Regions from separate parts of the Chromobacterium sp. CCUG 30098 genome, predicted to be linked through region 1. Evidence: riboswitches for the same ligand, from Rfam matches in the RefSeq annotation. Region 1 holds a riboswitch; the other holds the start of a gene.

Region 1 (7,532 bases):
GCTGACGCTGATGGAGGACAGCCGGGCGGAACTGCTGGTGCTGGCCCGCTATATGCAGGTGCTCTCCAGCGCCTCCGCCGCAAAACTGGCCGGCCGCGCCATCAATATCCATCACTCCTTCCTGCCCGGCTTCAAGGGGGCCCGGCCGTATCAGCAGGCGCACGAGCGCGGCGTCAAACTGATAGGCGCCACCGCCCACTACATCACCGACGATCTGGACGAAGGCCCGATCATCGAACAAGTGGTGGAACGGGTGGACCACGCCTACAGCCCGGAGCAATTGCAGGCCGCCGGCCGCGACATGGAGTGCCAGGCGCTGGCGCGCGCGGTGCGCAGCCACTTGGAGCGGCGCGTCTTCATCACCGAGCGGCGCACTGTGGTGTTGCGCTGACAGTTGTTCGCCTGGCAGGAACTTTGTCTATTGCAACGCAACAAAAGCAGGGTACAGTAGCCAGTTATCCGTCATACCAACCAAGAGGTGCCGTATGTGGTCGCAAACAGCCGTCTGGTCCAAGCTCTTCTCCCCCAACCCGGTCGCCGACTACTGGCGCGACGCCTGCGAGCGCAGCATCCTCTACTGGGACGTGCTGCATGACCGCGGCGCGGACTATCTGCAACACGTGCAAAGCGGCAAGCCGCCGGTCTTGGTGTTCGACTACAAAATCATCCTGGACGGCCGCAGCCTGCCGGACCCGGCCAACTATGCGCTGGCCGCCATCCTGCCGCCGGCCGGCTGCCCGGCCACCAATCCGGCGCTGCGCCCCTTCGTGGTGATAGACCCGCGCGCCGGCCACGGCCCCGGCATCGGCGGCTTCAAGATGGACAGCGAAATCGGCATCGCGCTGCAACAGGGCCACCCCTGCTACTTCATCATGTTCTTCCCCCAGCCGGTGCCCAGCCAGACCATAGAAAGCGTCAGCCGCGCCGAATACGTCTTCCTCGGCAAGGTCAGGGAACTGCACCCGGACAGCGACGGCAAGCCCTTCGTCATCGGCAACTGCCAGGGCGGCTGGGCGCTGGCCATGCTGGCCTCGGTGGCGCCGGAGCTGTGCGGCCCCATCCTGCTGGCCGGCACCCCGCTGTCCTACTGGGCCGGCGTCACCGGCAAATACCCGATGCGCTACTCCGGCGGCATGCTGGGCGGCACCTGGACCGCCTCCCTGGCCGGCGATCTGGGCAACGGCAAGTTCGACGGCGCCCACCTGGTCAACAACTTTGAAAAGCTGGACCCGGCCAACACCCTGTGGAAGAAGCCCTACAATCTGTACGCCAAGGTGGACACCGAGCGCGAACGCTATCTGGGCTTTGAACGCTGGTGGGGCGGCCACTACCTGCTGAACAAGCAGGAAATGGAATGGATTTCCCAGCAGCTCTTCGTGGGCAACCACCTGGTGGAAGGCAAGATCGTCAGCAGCGACCAGCACCGCGTGGACATGCGCAACATCCGCTCCCCCATCATCGTGTTCGCCTCCTGGGGCGACAACATCACCCCACCGCAGCAAGCGCTGAACTGGATACCGGACCTGTACGACAACGCGGAAGACATCCGCGACAACGAACAAACCATCATTTACTGCCTGCACAACAAGGTGGGCCACCTGGGCATCTTCGTCTCCGCCGGCATCGCCAACCGCGAACACAGCGAATTCGCCAGCGCGCTGGACCTGATCGACGTGCTGGCCCCCGGCCTGTACGAGGCCGTCATCGAGGACGTGGCGCCCAACACCCCCGGCCAGGAATACATCAAGGGCCGCTACATCATCCGTTTCGAAGCCCGCGAAGTGGCCGACATCCTGGCGCTGGACGACGGCCGCGAAGACGAACGCGCCTTTGAAGCGGTGCGCCGCGTCTCCGAAATCAACCAGGGCATTTACAACCGTTTCGTTTCCCCGGCCGTGCGCGCCGTCAGCAACGAAGCCAGCGCCCAATGGCTGCGCCAGCTCAACCCGGCGCGGCTGGAACGCACGCTGATCTCCCCGCTCAATCCCTGGCTCGGCTGGCTCAAACCCGCCGCGGAATACGTGCGCGCCCACCGCCAGCCGGTGAGCGCGGACAACCCCTTGTGGCGGTTGCAAGAACAGTGGTCCGGCTGGATGACGCAAAGCCTGGACCGCTACCGCGACCTGCGCGACGCCGCCACCGAACACTGCTTCAAAGCCGTGTACGAATCCCCGTGGCTGGCCTCCGTCGTGGGCGTGCAGCCCGCGCGCGAAGCCCGCGCCGCCCGCTGCGACAGCTGGAACAAACAGGAAAGGCTACAACTCAAGCGCCAGGTGCTGGACCCCGCTTACGAAAGCGGCTCCCTGGCCGACGGCTTCGTGCGCTTGCTCACCTATGTGGCGATTGGCCGCGGCATCATAGACGAGCGCCCGTTCAACGCCATCCGCCGCATCATGCGCGACATCCGCCACGAATACCCGCTGACCCTGATGGAGCTGAAAGACATCGCCCGCAAGCAGGTTTTCCTGGTGCGGCTGGACGAAGCCCGCGCGCTGGCCGGCCTGCCCAAGCTGCTGCCGGAAGAACACCGCCGCCGCCAGGCCTGGCAGCTGGCGCATGAACTGCTGGCGCTCAGCGGCGACATCGCCCCGGAACAACAGCTCAGGCTGGACCAAGCGGCCCACGCGCTGCAACTGGACACCCGCGCGCCGGCGGCGCCGGCCATCCTGCCGCCCGCCGAGCCGGCCATAGCGGCAGCCTCAACCGTTCCCGCCGCGGCCCCCGCCGCCAAGGCCAGCGCGCCCGCCAAGAAAGCGGCGCCGCCGCGCAAGCCGGCCGCCAAAGCCCCGGCCAAACCCACCGCCGGCAAGCCCAGCGCCGCTGCCGCCAAACCCGCCAGCAGCAAACCGGCCGCGGCCAAGCCGGCGCCCGGCAAGCCCCCGGCGGCCAAAACCGCCAAAGCGCCCGCGGGCAAAGCCAGCGTGGCCAAAGCCCCCGCAGCCAAAACCCCGGCCGCGCGCAAACCCGCCGCCGGCAAGGACGCGGCCAAGCCCAAAACGCCGAGCAACTAAGCATCAGCCAGCGCAAAAACGCCCGGACAGCCAAACCGCCGTCCGGGCGTTTTCATGTCGATACCGCACTGCAACATTTTTGCCTCGCCCCACGTATACAGTCGTTGACTGAACAATACAGCAAACGCTAATATCCTTGCCTGCTGCGGGAGAGAGGGGCATGCGCCCCCGCCGAAGACGCAAACTCCCATAATCGCTCAGGCAACAGTACCGCAGCCCATGGATACCAGCCGATTGGAGAGAGGCCCTAAGCGCCCGTTCATCATCTGCTACGCTTCAGCGAGAGCGCGTCGGATGATGTGACCGGCCCTTAGCCGCCCACCGAAGGGGCAAGTGACACCCGGCAAGGCCCGCACTGAGGCCGCGCCCGTCATCTAACTCTCAGGTAAAAGGACAAGGGGAGAGGCAATGCCGGCAGCGCCGCGCCCATGCGCAGCCCGCCGGCCGTGCTCAGAACGTGCTCACGATCTCGCGAGCAAGGACGAGACAAGGCGAAAACAGCTGAGAAAGCGGAATGTACACGTGGTACATGAGCATTTCGAAGCGGGTTTCAACGCCGTATCGTCGCAGCGCAGCAGATCGTGCACCAGCTCTCAAGGAAAACCCGTGTTCGAAACGCTTGCCCAGGCTGCGCGCCACCTGGCATGGCCCGCCCATTGCCAACCCATTTTCCCACCCGGCTTCGCCGCGCATCTCGGCGCCAGCCTGTTTGACCATTGCAACTACATGCTTACCCTGATCTATCTGATCGCCATCACCGCGGAAGCGATGACCGGCGCGTTGGCGGCCGGCCGCCGCAATATGGACATCTTCGGCGTTACCGTCATCGCCTTCCTCACCGCCCTGGGCGGCGGCACCGTGCGCGACATCGTGCTGGGCCGCTACCCGATAGGCTGGACCCAACACCCGGAATACGTCGGCCTGGTCATCGCCGGCGGCCTGGCCGCCGTGTTCGTGGCCCGCTATATGAAACGCCTGAGCCGTGTATTCCTGGTGCTGGACGCGCTGGGCCTGATCGCCTTCACCATCATAGGTTGCGGCGTGGCCCAGTCCATGGACTACCACCCGGTGGTGGTGGTGATGGCCGGCATGATCACCGGCATTGCCGGCGGCATCCTGCGCGACGTGCTGTGCAACCGCGTGCCGGTGGTCTTCCGCCAGGAGCTGTACGCCAGCGTCTCCTTCGCCGTGGCCCTGCTCTACCTGGGCCTGATAAAGCTGGGCGTGCCGCACGATCTCAACGTGCTGGCCAGCTTCGCCGTCGGCCTCGCCATCCGTCTGGCCGCCATCTGGCGCGAATGGAGGCTGCCGGTGTTCATGTATCGGCACGACCTGCATTAACTAACCCTAGCTGTTTCACCGCCGCGCCGCGGCATCAGGCTTGAATCCCCGCCAGCAGCAGGAACAAGGCCGCCTGGCTGGACACGCCCAGCTTGGCGTACAGATGGCGGCGGTGCACCTTGGCGGTTTCCAGCGAAATGCCCAGCTCGCGCGCCACGCCCTTGGTGGAGTGGCCGCCGAGTATCAGCAGCGCCACCTCCACCTCCCGCTTGGTCAACGGCGAGGAGCCCTGCGCGCGCAGCTCCTCCTCCAGTTCCCGTCGGCTCTGCCTGCCCGCCCTGGCCGCCGGCTGACGCAGCCCTTCGTCCATACGCGCGGCCAGCCGCGACAAGGGCAATAGCCAGGGCGCGAACAGATTGCAAACGCCCAATTCTTGCTCGCTGAAGCGGCGTTTGCTGCCCAGGGACAGGGACAGCACGCCCTCCGGCAACACTTGCAGAAACTGGATTTCATCCGCCACCACATTGCGCGAAAAGTAACGGCGAAAGTACTCCGTCTCCCGGAAACGGTCCGGCGCCACCTCGTCCAGCCGGTACACGCCGGCGGCCGGGCGCTTCAGCGCAAAACCGTAAAACGGGTCCAGCAGATACAGGCCGCGCCGGTAGTCGGCGAACAAATCGTCGGCGGCGTAATTGGCCGCGTGATCCGCCAGCACCCACGGCGGCGCCTCCTGGCGAAACAGCACCGCCACCCAGGTATCGAAACTCAGGCGTTCCCGTAGAAACGCGGCCAACCCTTGCCAAAAGGCCGCGTTGTCGACGCCGTCCAACAAGCGCCCCAATTGCTGGTGAAACACCAGATCCGCCACATTCAGCTGCATGCCAGCTACCCCGATCAGGTTAGTCCCGCCTTCCGCTCTAACGCTTTCGCGTGATGTCCGCCGCCAAGGGGACTGACTAGTATGGCTCCAGCCTGCGCGACAAGACCAGCCGTGATGTGAGCGCTTCCCCCACCCCGTCGCGCCGCCTGAACAGGAGTGATCGCCATGCCCACGCAGGATCTGTCCTACTGGCAAGACCGCGCCGCCGATTTGCGCTCGCCTTGCCTCGCCTTCATCAACGGCCGCTTCGTGCCCGCCGCCGACCGGCGCACCTTCACCGACATCAGCCCCATCCACGGCCGGCCCCTGGCCGAGATCGCCCGCTGCGGCGAGGCCGATGTCGAACGGGCGGCGCGGGCCGCCCGCGCCAGCTTCGAATCCGGCGTCTGGTCGCGCTGTCACCCGCGCCAGCGCAAGACCGTGCTGCAAAAACTGGCGGCGCTGATCCGCCGGCATGGCGACGAACTGGCGCTGCTGGACTGCCTGGACATCGGCAAGCCCATTGCCGATGCGCTCCATATCGATGTGCCGGGCGCCGCCGGCGTGTTCGACTGGTACGCCGAAGCCGCCGACAAGCTGTACGGCGAGGCCGCCCCCGGCGCCGACGACGCGCTGGCCCTGATCACCCGGGAACCGCTGGGCGTGGCGGCGGCGGTGATCCCGTGGAATTTCCCGCTGGACATGGCCGCGTGGAAGCTGGCGCCGGCGCTGATGGCCGGCAATAGCGTGATCCTGAAGCCGGCCGAGCAATCCCCGCTGTCGGCCTTGCGCCTGGCCCAACTGGCCCAAGAGGCCGGCCTGCCGGACGGCGTGCTCAACGTCTTGCCGGGCTACGGCGACGAGGTGGGGCGGCCGCTGGGCCTGCACCCGGACGTGGATTGCCTGAGCTTCACCGGCTCCAGCGAAGTGGGCAAAGCCTTTCTGCGCTACGCGGCGGACTCCAATATGAAAAGAGTGGCGCTGGAGTGCGGCGGCAAAAGCCCCAATCTGGTGTTCGATGACTGCGACCTGGACGCCGCCGCCCGGCGCGCCGCCTTCGGCGTTTTCTTCAATCAGGGCCAGGTGTGCTCGGCCAACTCGCGGCTCTTGCTGCAACGCTCCATTCAAGACGCCTTCCTGGAACGCCTGCTGCGCGAGGCGGCCGCGCTGCAACCGGGCAACCCGCTGGACCCGGCTACCCGCAGCGGCTGCATCGTCGACGCCCGCCAGGCGGAGCGCATCATGGCCCACATCGACCAAGCCCGCCGCCAAGGCGCCCGCCTGCTGTGCGGCGGCGAGCGCTTCAGCCTGGACGGCGGCGACTGCTACATCCGCCCCACCGTCTTCACCGATGTCCGCCCGGACATGGCGCTGGCGCGCGAGGAAGTCTTCGGCCCGGTGTTGGCGGTGATGCCCTTCGACACCGAAGCCGAGGCCGTGGCCATCGCCAACGACAGCCCTTACGGCTTGGCCGCCTCGGTGTGGACCCGAGACCTGTCGCGCGCCCACCGCGTGGCGCGCCGGCTACGCGCCGGCACCGTCTCGGTCAACGCCGTGGACGCGCTGGACCCCGGCCTGCCGTTTGGCGGCTGCAAGCAATCCGGCTTTGGCCGCGATCTGTCGCTGCACGCCATCGACCACTACACCCACCTCAAAACCACCTGGGTGCAATGGCAAGACGAATAAGCGCCGTCCCGCAGTCGGCACAACAAGATAGTAGGAGACACACCATGCGCACACCGCAAGCCCACCTTGCTCCGCCGCCGGCCCCCGCCCCTTTTCGCGCCAGCCTGGGCCTCGCCCCGCTGCTCGCCGTCGCCATCGGCCTCGTCGTATCCCAAGGCGTGATGGTGCTGATGCTGCAAGGCGCCGGCATGGCCGGCATCGGCTTTCTGATCCCGCTGAGCCTGGCCTTCCTGCTGGCGCTCTGCTACGCCGTATCCTTCTCCGAGCTGGCGCTGATGATTCCCCGCGCCGGCAGCCTCAGCAGCTACACCGAGGTGGCCCTGGGCCAGTTCCCCGCCATCCTGGCCACCTTTTCCGGCTATGTGGTGGTGGCGATGTTCGCGCTGTCGGCCGAACTCCTGCTGCTAGACCGCATCGTCAACCAGGTCTACCCCGGCGTCTTTCCCCTCAACGGCGTCGCCTACGGCGTGCTGCTGATCTTCACCCTGCTCAATCTGCTGGGCATCGATGTGTTCGCCCGCCTGCAATCGGCGCTGGCCCTGGTGATGATCGTCGCGCTGCTGGCGCTGGGCAGCACCGCGCTGAGCGGCGGCGGCCCGCCGGCGCTGGCCCAGGCCGCCAACAGCGACTGGAACCCGCTGGGCGCCGGCGTGCTGACGCTGGGAGCGCTGGCGATCTGGGGCTTTGTCGGCGCG
Region 2 (7,532 bases), on a different contig from region 1:
TGACCTTGTGGGCCTTCCTGGGGCTGGAATCGGCGTCGGTGCCGGCAGGCGACGTGATCGAGCCGGAAAAAAACATTCCGCGCGCCACGGTGCTGGGCACTCTGATCGCCACCGTGCTCTACATCCTGTCCACGGTGGCCTTGATGGGCTTGATGCCGCCGGCGATGCTGGCCGCCTCCCAGGCGCCCTTTGCCGACGCCGCCCGGCTGATGTGGGGCGATTGGGGCTATTACCTGGTGGGTTTCGGCGCCATCGTGTCCTGCTTCGGCGCGCTCAACGGCTGGAGCCTGATGCAGGCGCACGTGCCGGCCGCGGCCGCGCACGACGGTCTGTTTCCCCGCCGTTTCGCCCAGATGAACCGCGAGGGCGTGCCCATTTTCGGCCTGCTGCTGTCCAGCGGGCTGGTGACGGTGCTGATGGCGATGAAGTACGCCGGCGGCGACGGCGGCGTCAAGATTTTCGAGTTCATCATCCTGCTGGCCACCGCCACCACTTTGCTGCCCTACGCCTTTTGCTCGATGGCCTTGCTCGCCATCATGCTGATGCGCCCCCAGCAGTTCCAGCGCAAGGACTTCCTGGCGCCGCTGTGCTTCGCCGGCGTGGGTTTCGCCTATTCGGTCTGGGCCTTGTACGGCTCCGGCGCCGACATCGTGATGTGGGGCATGATTCTGCTGCTGCTGGGCTTGCCGGTCTATGTCTGGCAGGTGAAGGAGCGTTACGCCGATCCTTCATGAAGGAGAGGCGATGTCGGATCCCAAACGCGGCTTAGGCCGCGTTTTCTTTTTGCGCAAGCCTATCGTCATGAGTCAACGGGCTTGCCTATGCCGCCGGCTGGTGGCCTACTAGGGCGCTTTGCTTTCAGACCGGGAGTTGCCATGAGGATAAGCGCCGCCGATCACGCGCTCGTCGCCATCGATTTCACCTATCCGCTGCCGGACGCGCAGACGCTGGCGCGGATGCGGGCGGAGAACGCGCCCTGCGCGCTTGAGCGCGCGGACGGCCTGTTTCCGGAAAACAGCTATTACCGCGCCGGCCGCAAAGGCTGCGCCGAAGGCATGTCGGCGCGCTCCTTTGTCGCGCGCCGTTTGCGCGAGACGGCGGCGCGGCTGGCGCCGGAGTACGGCTTGCTGCTGTTCGACGCCTACCGTAGCCGTGAAACCCAGGCGGATCTGTTTCAGATGGTGCTGGACGATGTGCGCGCCGCGCACCCGGACTGGGACGCGGCGGCGGTGGAGCGGCAGGCGCGACTGTTCGCCGCCCACCCGGACGACACCGCCCGTTTCGCGGTGTTGCCGCACAATTCCGGCGGCGCCGTGGACCTGGCGATCTGCCGGATGGACACGGGCGAGATCTGCGATTTCGGCACGGCCTTCGACGCGGCGGAGCCGGCGTCGCGCACCGATTTCTTCGAAGCGCCGCATGATCCGGCCCTGGGTTTTTCCTCCGAGCGCTGGCTGACGGTGCGTCACAATCGCCGCGTCTTGTTCAATCTGATGAAGCAGGCCGGTTTCAGCAATTATGCCGAGGAATGGTGGCATTACGATCTGGGCGACTGCCTGTGGGGGCAGGCGCTGGGCGTGGATTGGATCTATCCGTCGATGGAGGCCGAGCCGGAGAGGCCGGCCTGATCGCCAGGGCCGCCGCGCGGGCGCAGCGGCCCATGGCCTGGCGCTAGCCGGTCAGCGCCTTCAACCAGACCAGCGCGGCGCTGGCGCCCGCGTCCGGCACGCCCAGCGCCCGTTCGCCCAGATAGCTGGCCCGGCCCAGGCGCGGCCGCATGGAGGCGGTTGCCGCGCAGCCGCGCTCCGCCGCTGTCAGCGCCGAACGCCAGGCCGTCTCCGGAGCCTGTCCGGCGTCCAGGGCGGAGGCGAAAGCGTCGGCGGCGGGGGACAAGGCGTCCAGCATGGTGCGGTCGCCCACTTGCGCACCGCCCAGTTCCGCGACGGCGGCGACGCCGTCCAGAAAGGCGGCCGCCCAGTCCTTCGGGGTGGGCGGGGTCGTCGTGTCCAGCCGCCGCGCCGCGCGCAGCAGGGCGGTGGAGTAGAAGGGCCCGGAGCTGCCGGCGATGGCCTGGCGCAAGGCCTGGCCGACCGCGCGCAGCGCCGTGGCGGGGTCGCTCCAGGCGCTGTCGGGCAAGGCCCGGATCGCGGCCGCGCCGCGCTGCATGCTGACGCCCAGATCTCCATCCCCGGCGGCGCCGTCCAGTTCGGTCAACAGCGGCTCGGCGGCGTCCAGCGCGTCGGCCGCGGCCCAGGCCGCGGCGCGCAAACGGGGATCGGCCGCGGCGGCCGAGGGCGTGAAAGCGTCGCGCGGCGGCGCGGCGCGCAGCTGGCGTTGCGCCGGCAGACGGCCTGAGCCGGGCCAGGCCGGCGCCAGGGTGGTTTGATCCAGCCAGTTGAGGCGCTGTTCGTCCAGCGCCATCAGGGACAAGGAGCAGCCGGGCATTTCCAGCGCGGTCATGAAGTTGCCGCTCCAGGCGCGTTCCACCTGTAGGCCGCGCAGGCGCAGATGCGCCAGCGCGGCGCGGGCGACGATGGCCAGCTCCATCGGCGGCGTGCCGCCCAGGCCGTTGACCAGCAGCGCCACCCTGTGTCCCGAACGCCAGCCGCGGTCTTGCAAGATGGCGTCCAGCAGCGTCGCGCACAAATCGGCGGCCGATGGCGTCGCCACGCGGCGCACGCCGGCTTCGCCGTGTATGCCCAGGCCCAGTTCCGCCTCCCCGCTGTCCAGTTGAAAGCCCGGGCGGCCGGTGGCCGGCACCGTGCAGGCGCCCAGGCCCACGCCCATGGTGGCCACCTGTTCCGCAGCCTGCCGCGCCGCGGCGGCGACCTCGGCCAGGCCGGCGCCGGAGGCGGCCGCCGCGCCGGCGATCTTGTGCACCAGCACCGTGCCGGCGATGCCGCGCCTGCGCGCCGGCTCCACGGTGTCGCGAAGCGCCACGTCGTCGGCCACCACCACGCTGTCGACGGCGATGCCCTCGGCGCGGGCCAGTTCCGCCGCCAGGCCGAAGTTGAGCCGGTCGCCGGTGTAGTTCTTGACGATGAGCAGCACGCCCTTGGGGCCGGCGACGGCGCGGATCGCCGCCAGCACGGTGTCTACGCTGGGCGAGGTGAACACGTCGCCCACCGCGGCGGCGTCCAGCATGCCGTGGCCGATGTAGCCGGCGTGGGCCGGTTCGTGGCCGCTGCCGCCGCCGGAAATCAGCGCCACCTTGTCGCGCAGGCCGCCGGCGGGAAGGTCCGCCCGCAGCAAGACATTTTCTTCCTCGAGCAGCGCCAGGCCGGGCAGGGTGTCGGCCAGGCCTTCCAGCATCTCCCGCGCCACATGGCGCGGATCGTTGATCAGTTTTCGCATCGCGGTTTCCTTTCCAGATCGGATAGAGATCGTGCTTGGTCAAGATGGATGTCATCTTACGATCAGCGCCGGCGCAATGGGGTGGTCATCTATTTTTTGATCGATAAGGAAATGAAATATGTTCGTAATCGATCTTAAACGAAGCAATGCTGGTTCAATGTTTTGCGGTTTCGAATATTTTAAGTCATTGTTTAAGTTGAAGATAAACACGGCTTGCCAAGCCCCGGTCCAGCAACCATAATCTGGCTCGTCATGCAGGAGAGAGTGGCCGTCCGCGCCACCGCCGAAGGCGCAAGCGCACCCGCAATCGCTCAGGCAAAAGGACTGCATCATCGGACTGGCCGCAGCCAGTTCGCCGAATCTGGAGAGCGGCATCCGCGGATGCCCACCGAAGGGGCTAACGGCCGCAAGGCCGGAAAATCTCAGGTGCAGGGACAGAGGGGTGTAGGGAATAGAGCAACACTACACGCTTTTGCTAAGGACGCACCGATGACGGCCCCGAAACGCACCCCCCTGTTTGAATCCCATATCGCCGCCGGCGCCAAGATGGTCGATTTCGCCGGCTGGGAAATGCCCATCCATTACGGCTCCCAACTCAAGGAACATGAGATCGTGCGCAGCGACGCCGGCATGTTCGACGTTTCCCATATGACGGTGCTGGACATCAGCGGCCCGGACGCCAAAGTCTGGCTGCAGCGCTTGATCGCCAACGACGTGGCCAAGCTCGGCTTCGAAGGCAAGGCGCTGTATTCCGGCATGCTCACCCCCGACGGCACCGTGGTGGACGATCTGATCGTCTATCTGACCTCCTACGGCTACCGCATGGTGATCAACGCCGGCACCACCGACAAGGACCTGGCCTGGATGGAAGGGCGCAAGGCGGATTTCGACGTGGACATCAAGGTGCGCCGCGATCTGTCCATCCTGGCGGTGCAGGGCCCGCAGGCCATCGCCAAGGTCTGCGCGGTCAAGCCCGAGCTCGCCGACGTCATCCAGGCCTTGAAGCCCTTCCAAGGCCAGCCCGCCGGCGATTGGTTCTATGCCCGCACCGGCTACACCGGGGAAGACGGCCTGGAAGTGATGCTGCCCGGCGTTGAGGCCGCGGCCTTTTTCCAGCAACTGCAGGCCGCCGGCGTGGCGCCGATAGGCCTGGGCGCGCGCGACACGCTGCGCCTGGAGGCCGGCATGAATCTCTACGGCCACGATATGGATGAAACCGTTTCCCCGCTGGAGGCCGGCATGGGCTGGACCATCGCCTGGGAACCGGCGGAGCGCGATTTCATCGGCCGCAAGGCGCTGGAGGCGCAGAAAGCCGCCGGCCTGAAAACCAGGCAAGTGGGCCTGGTGCTGGAAGGCCGCGGCGTGCTGCGCGAAGGCCTGAAAGTGGTGGTGGAAGGCGTAGGCGAGGGCGTGATCACCAGCGGCACCTTCTCGCCCACCCTCAAACACTCCATCGCGATCGCGCGCGTGCCGGCCGGCACCGGCGATACGGCGCTGGTGGACCTGCGCGGAACCTTGACCGAGGTGCGCGTGGTCAAAATGCCGTTCGTGCGCAACGGCAAAAAAGTTTTCGCCTGAGCGGCGTGCTTGGGCAGGCCGCGCGACGCGGCCGGGAATATCGTTTAAGACCTGGATTTGACTGGAGACACTCATGAGCAACATCCCCGCCGAACTCAAATACGTTGAAAGCCACGAATGGCTGCGCCTGGAAGCCGACGGCTCCGTGACCGTGGGCATTACCGAGCACGCGCAGGAACTGCTGGGCGACATCGTTTTCGTCGAATTGCCGAAAGTGGGCGCCAAGCTCGCCAAGGAAGAGCAGGCCGGCGTGGTGGAGTCGGTGAAAGCCGCTTCCGACATCTACTGTCCGATTGCCGGCGAAGTGCTGGCCATCAACGAGGAACTGGAAGCCGAACCGGAACTGGCCAACGGCGAGCCCTACGGTGCTGGCTGGTTCTTCAAGATCAAGCCGGCGGATCCGGCGGACCTGGACGCCCTGATGGACGCCGCCGCCTACGCCAAGGAAATTGGCGCCTGATGGTGAAAACCGCCTCGCAGTCCTAATCGGCCGCGAGGCGTTTTTTTCGCCCGGATATCCAGCAACACCCGATTGGCCGCGCAAGCCGCGGCGCGGACGGCAAGCACAGAAGGTCCCGTACTCATGTCTCTCTCCGAACTTTTCAACCGCAAAGAATTCATCTCCCGCCACATCGGCCCGTCCGACGCCGAGCGCGAGCAAATGCTGGCCGCCATCGGCGTGGCCTCCATCGATGAACTGGTGGCGCAGACGCTGCCGGCCGACATTCACCTGAACCGCAAGCTGGAGCTGCCGGATCCGATGCCGGAAGCCGAGGCGCTGGCCGCGCTGAAGGCCGTCGCCGCCAAGAACGTGGTCAATAAATCCTTCATCGGCCAGGGCTATTACCCGGTGCTGACCCCGACGGTGATCCTGCGCAATCTGCTGGAAAACCCGGGCTGGTACACCGCTTACACTCCGTATCAGGCCGAGATCGCCCAGGGCCGTCTCGAAGCCTTGCTGAACTTCCAGCAAATGGTGATAGACCTGACCGGTCTGGAACTGGCCAACGCCTCCTTGCTGGACGAGGCCACCGCCGCCGCCGAGGCGATGGCGATGGCGCGCCGCGTGTCCAAGGCCAAGTCCGGCCGGTTCTTCGTAGACAGCCGCGTGCTGCCGCAAACCCTGGACGTGATGCGGACCCGCGCCAAGTACTTCGGCTTCGAGCTGGTGCAGGGCCATCCGGAAGAGGCGGGCAAGGGCGAATACTTCGGCGCCCTGTTCCAATATCCGGGCGAAGCCGGCGACCTGATCGACCTGACCCCGCACATCGCCGCGGTCAAGGCCAAGGGCGCGGTGGCGGTGGTGGCCGCCGACATCATGGCCTTGGTGGCGTTGAAATCGCCGGGCGAGATGGGCGCGGACGTGGCCATCGGCAATACCCAGCGCTTCGGCGTGCCCATGGGCTTCGGCGGCCCGCACGCCGCTTACTTCGCCTTCAAGGACGAGATGAAGCGCTCTGCGCCGGGCCGCATCATCGGCGTGTCGGTGGACGCCAAGGGCAAGACCGCGCTGCGCATGGCGCTGCAGACCCGCGAGCAGCATATCCGCCGCGAAAAGGCCAACTCCAATATCTGCACCAGCCAGGTGCTGCTGGCCAATATCGCCGGCATGTACGCGGTGTACCACGGTCCGGAAGGCGTCAAGCGCATCGCCGCCCGCATTCACCGCCTGGCGGCCATTTTCGCCCACGCGGTCAAGGCCGCCGGCGGCAAGCTGGTGTTCGACCGCTTCTTCGACACGGTGCAGGTTGAGGCGCCCAAGGCCGAGGTGGTGTATCAGGCGGCGCTGGCCGCCGGCTACAATCTGCGCCGCGCCGGCGGCAATGTGCTGGGCGTCGCCTTCCACGAGGCGGCCAGCGAGGCCGATCTGGCTCGTCTGATCGAAATATTCACCGGCAAGAGCGCCGACATCGCCGCGCTGGACGCCGCGGCCGCCGACGCGATTCCGGTCGGACTGAAGCGCGAATCCGCCTTCATGAGCCACCCGGTGTTCAACACCCATCATAGCGAGCACGAGATGCTGCGCTATATGAAGAAGCTGGAAAGCCGCGATCTGGCGATGAATCATTCGATGATCTCGCTGGGCAGCTGCACCATGAAGCTGAACGCCACCAGCGAAATGATTCCGATCACCTGGCCGGAGTTCGCCAATATGCATCCGTTCGCCCCGCGCGAACAGACGGTGGGCTATCTGGAAATGATCGCCGGCCTGGAAACGCAGCTGCGCGCGATCACCGGTTTCGACATCATTTCGATGCAGCCCAATTCCGGCGCCCAGGGCGAGTACGCCGGCCTGCTGGCGATCAGCCGTTACCATGAGTCGCGCGGCGACGGCCAACGCAATATCTGCCTGATTCCGCGCTCCGCCCACGGCACCAATCCGGCCACCGCGCAGATGATGAATATGCAGGTGGTGGTGGTGGATTGCGACGAGGCCGGCAACGTCGACGTTGCGGATCTGAAAGCCAAGGCCGAGCAGCATTCGGCTCAGCTGGCGGCGCTGATGATCACCTATCCGTCCACCCACGGCGTGTTCGAGCAGCCTATCCGCGAAATCTGCGCGATCATCCATCAGCACGGCGGCCAAGTGTATATGGACG

What was found. A riboswitch is a leader RNA that binds a small molecule or an ion and turns the genes downstream of it on or off. The one in region 1 is predicted to bind glycine.
Region 2: it holds a riboswitch for glycine, as region 1 does, so the genes downstream of both, gcvT (glycine cleavage system aminomethyltransferase GcvT) here and QUG03_RS20980 (trimeric intracellular cation channel family protein) in region 1, are expected to answer to the same signal.

What each region holds. Positions count from the first base shown of each region.
Region 1 is NZ_JAUCGS010000012.1:63,417-70,948, forward strand. Features, by position in the region: gene purU (formyltetrahydrofolate deformylase) at 1-391, shown strand, start outside; gene QUG03_RS20970 (DUF3141 domain-containing protein) at 486-3,011, shown strand; glycine riboswitch at 3,148-3,234, shown strand; glycine riboswitch at 3,236-3,418, shown strand; gene QUG03_RS20975 (hypothetical protein) at 3,462-3,728, opposite strand; gene QUG03_RS20980 (trimeric intracellular cation channel family protein) at 3,738-4,352, shown strand; gene QUG03_RS20985 (LuxR C-terminal-related transcriptional regulator) at 4,387-5,172, opposite strand; gene QUG03_RS20990 (aldehyde dehydrogenase) at 5,338-6,837, shown strand; gene QUG03_RS20995 (APC family permease) at 6,882-7,532, shown strand, end outside.
Region 2 is NZ_JAUCGS010000003.1:364,490-372,021, forward strand. Features, by position in the region: gene QUG03_RS09950 (amino acid permease) at 1-734, shown strand, start outside; gene QUG03_RS09955 (M15 family metallopeptidase) at 876-1,628, shown strand; gene QUG03_RS09960 (dihydroxyacetone kinase family protein) at 1,672-3,354, opposite strand; glycine riboswitch at 3,600-3,691, shown strand; glycine riboswitch at 3,706-3,802, shown strand; gene gcvT (glycine cleavage system aminomethyltransferase GcvT) at 3,844-4,932, shown strand; gene gcvH (glycine cleavage system protein GcvH) at 5,006-5,392, shown strand; gene gcvP (aminomethyl-transferring glycine dehydrogenase) at 5,516-7,532, shown strand, end outside.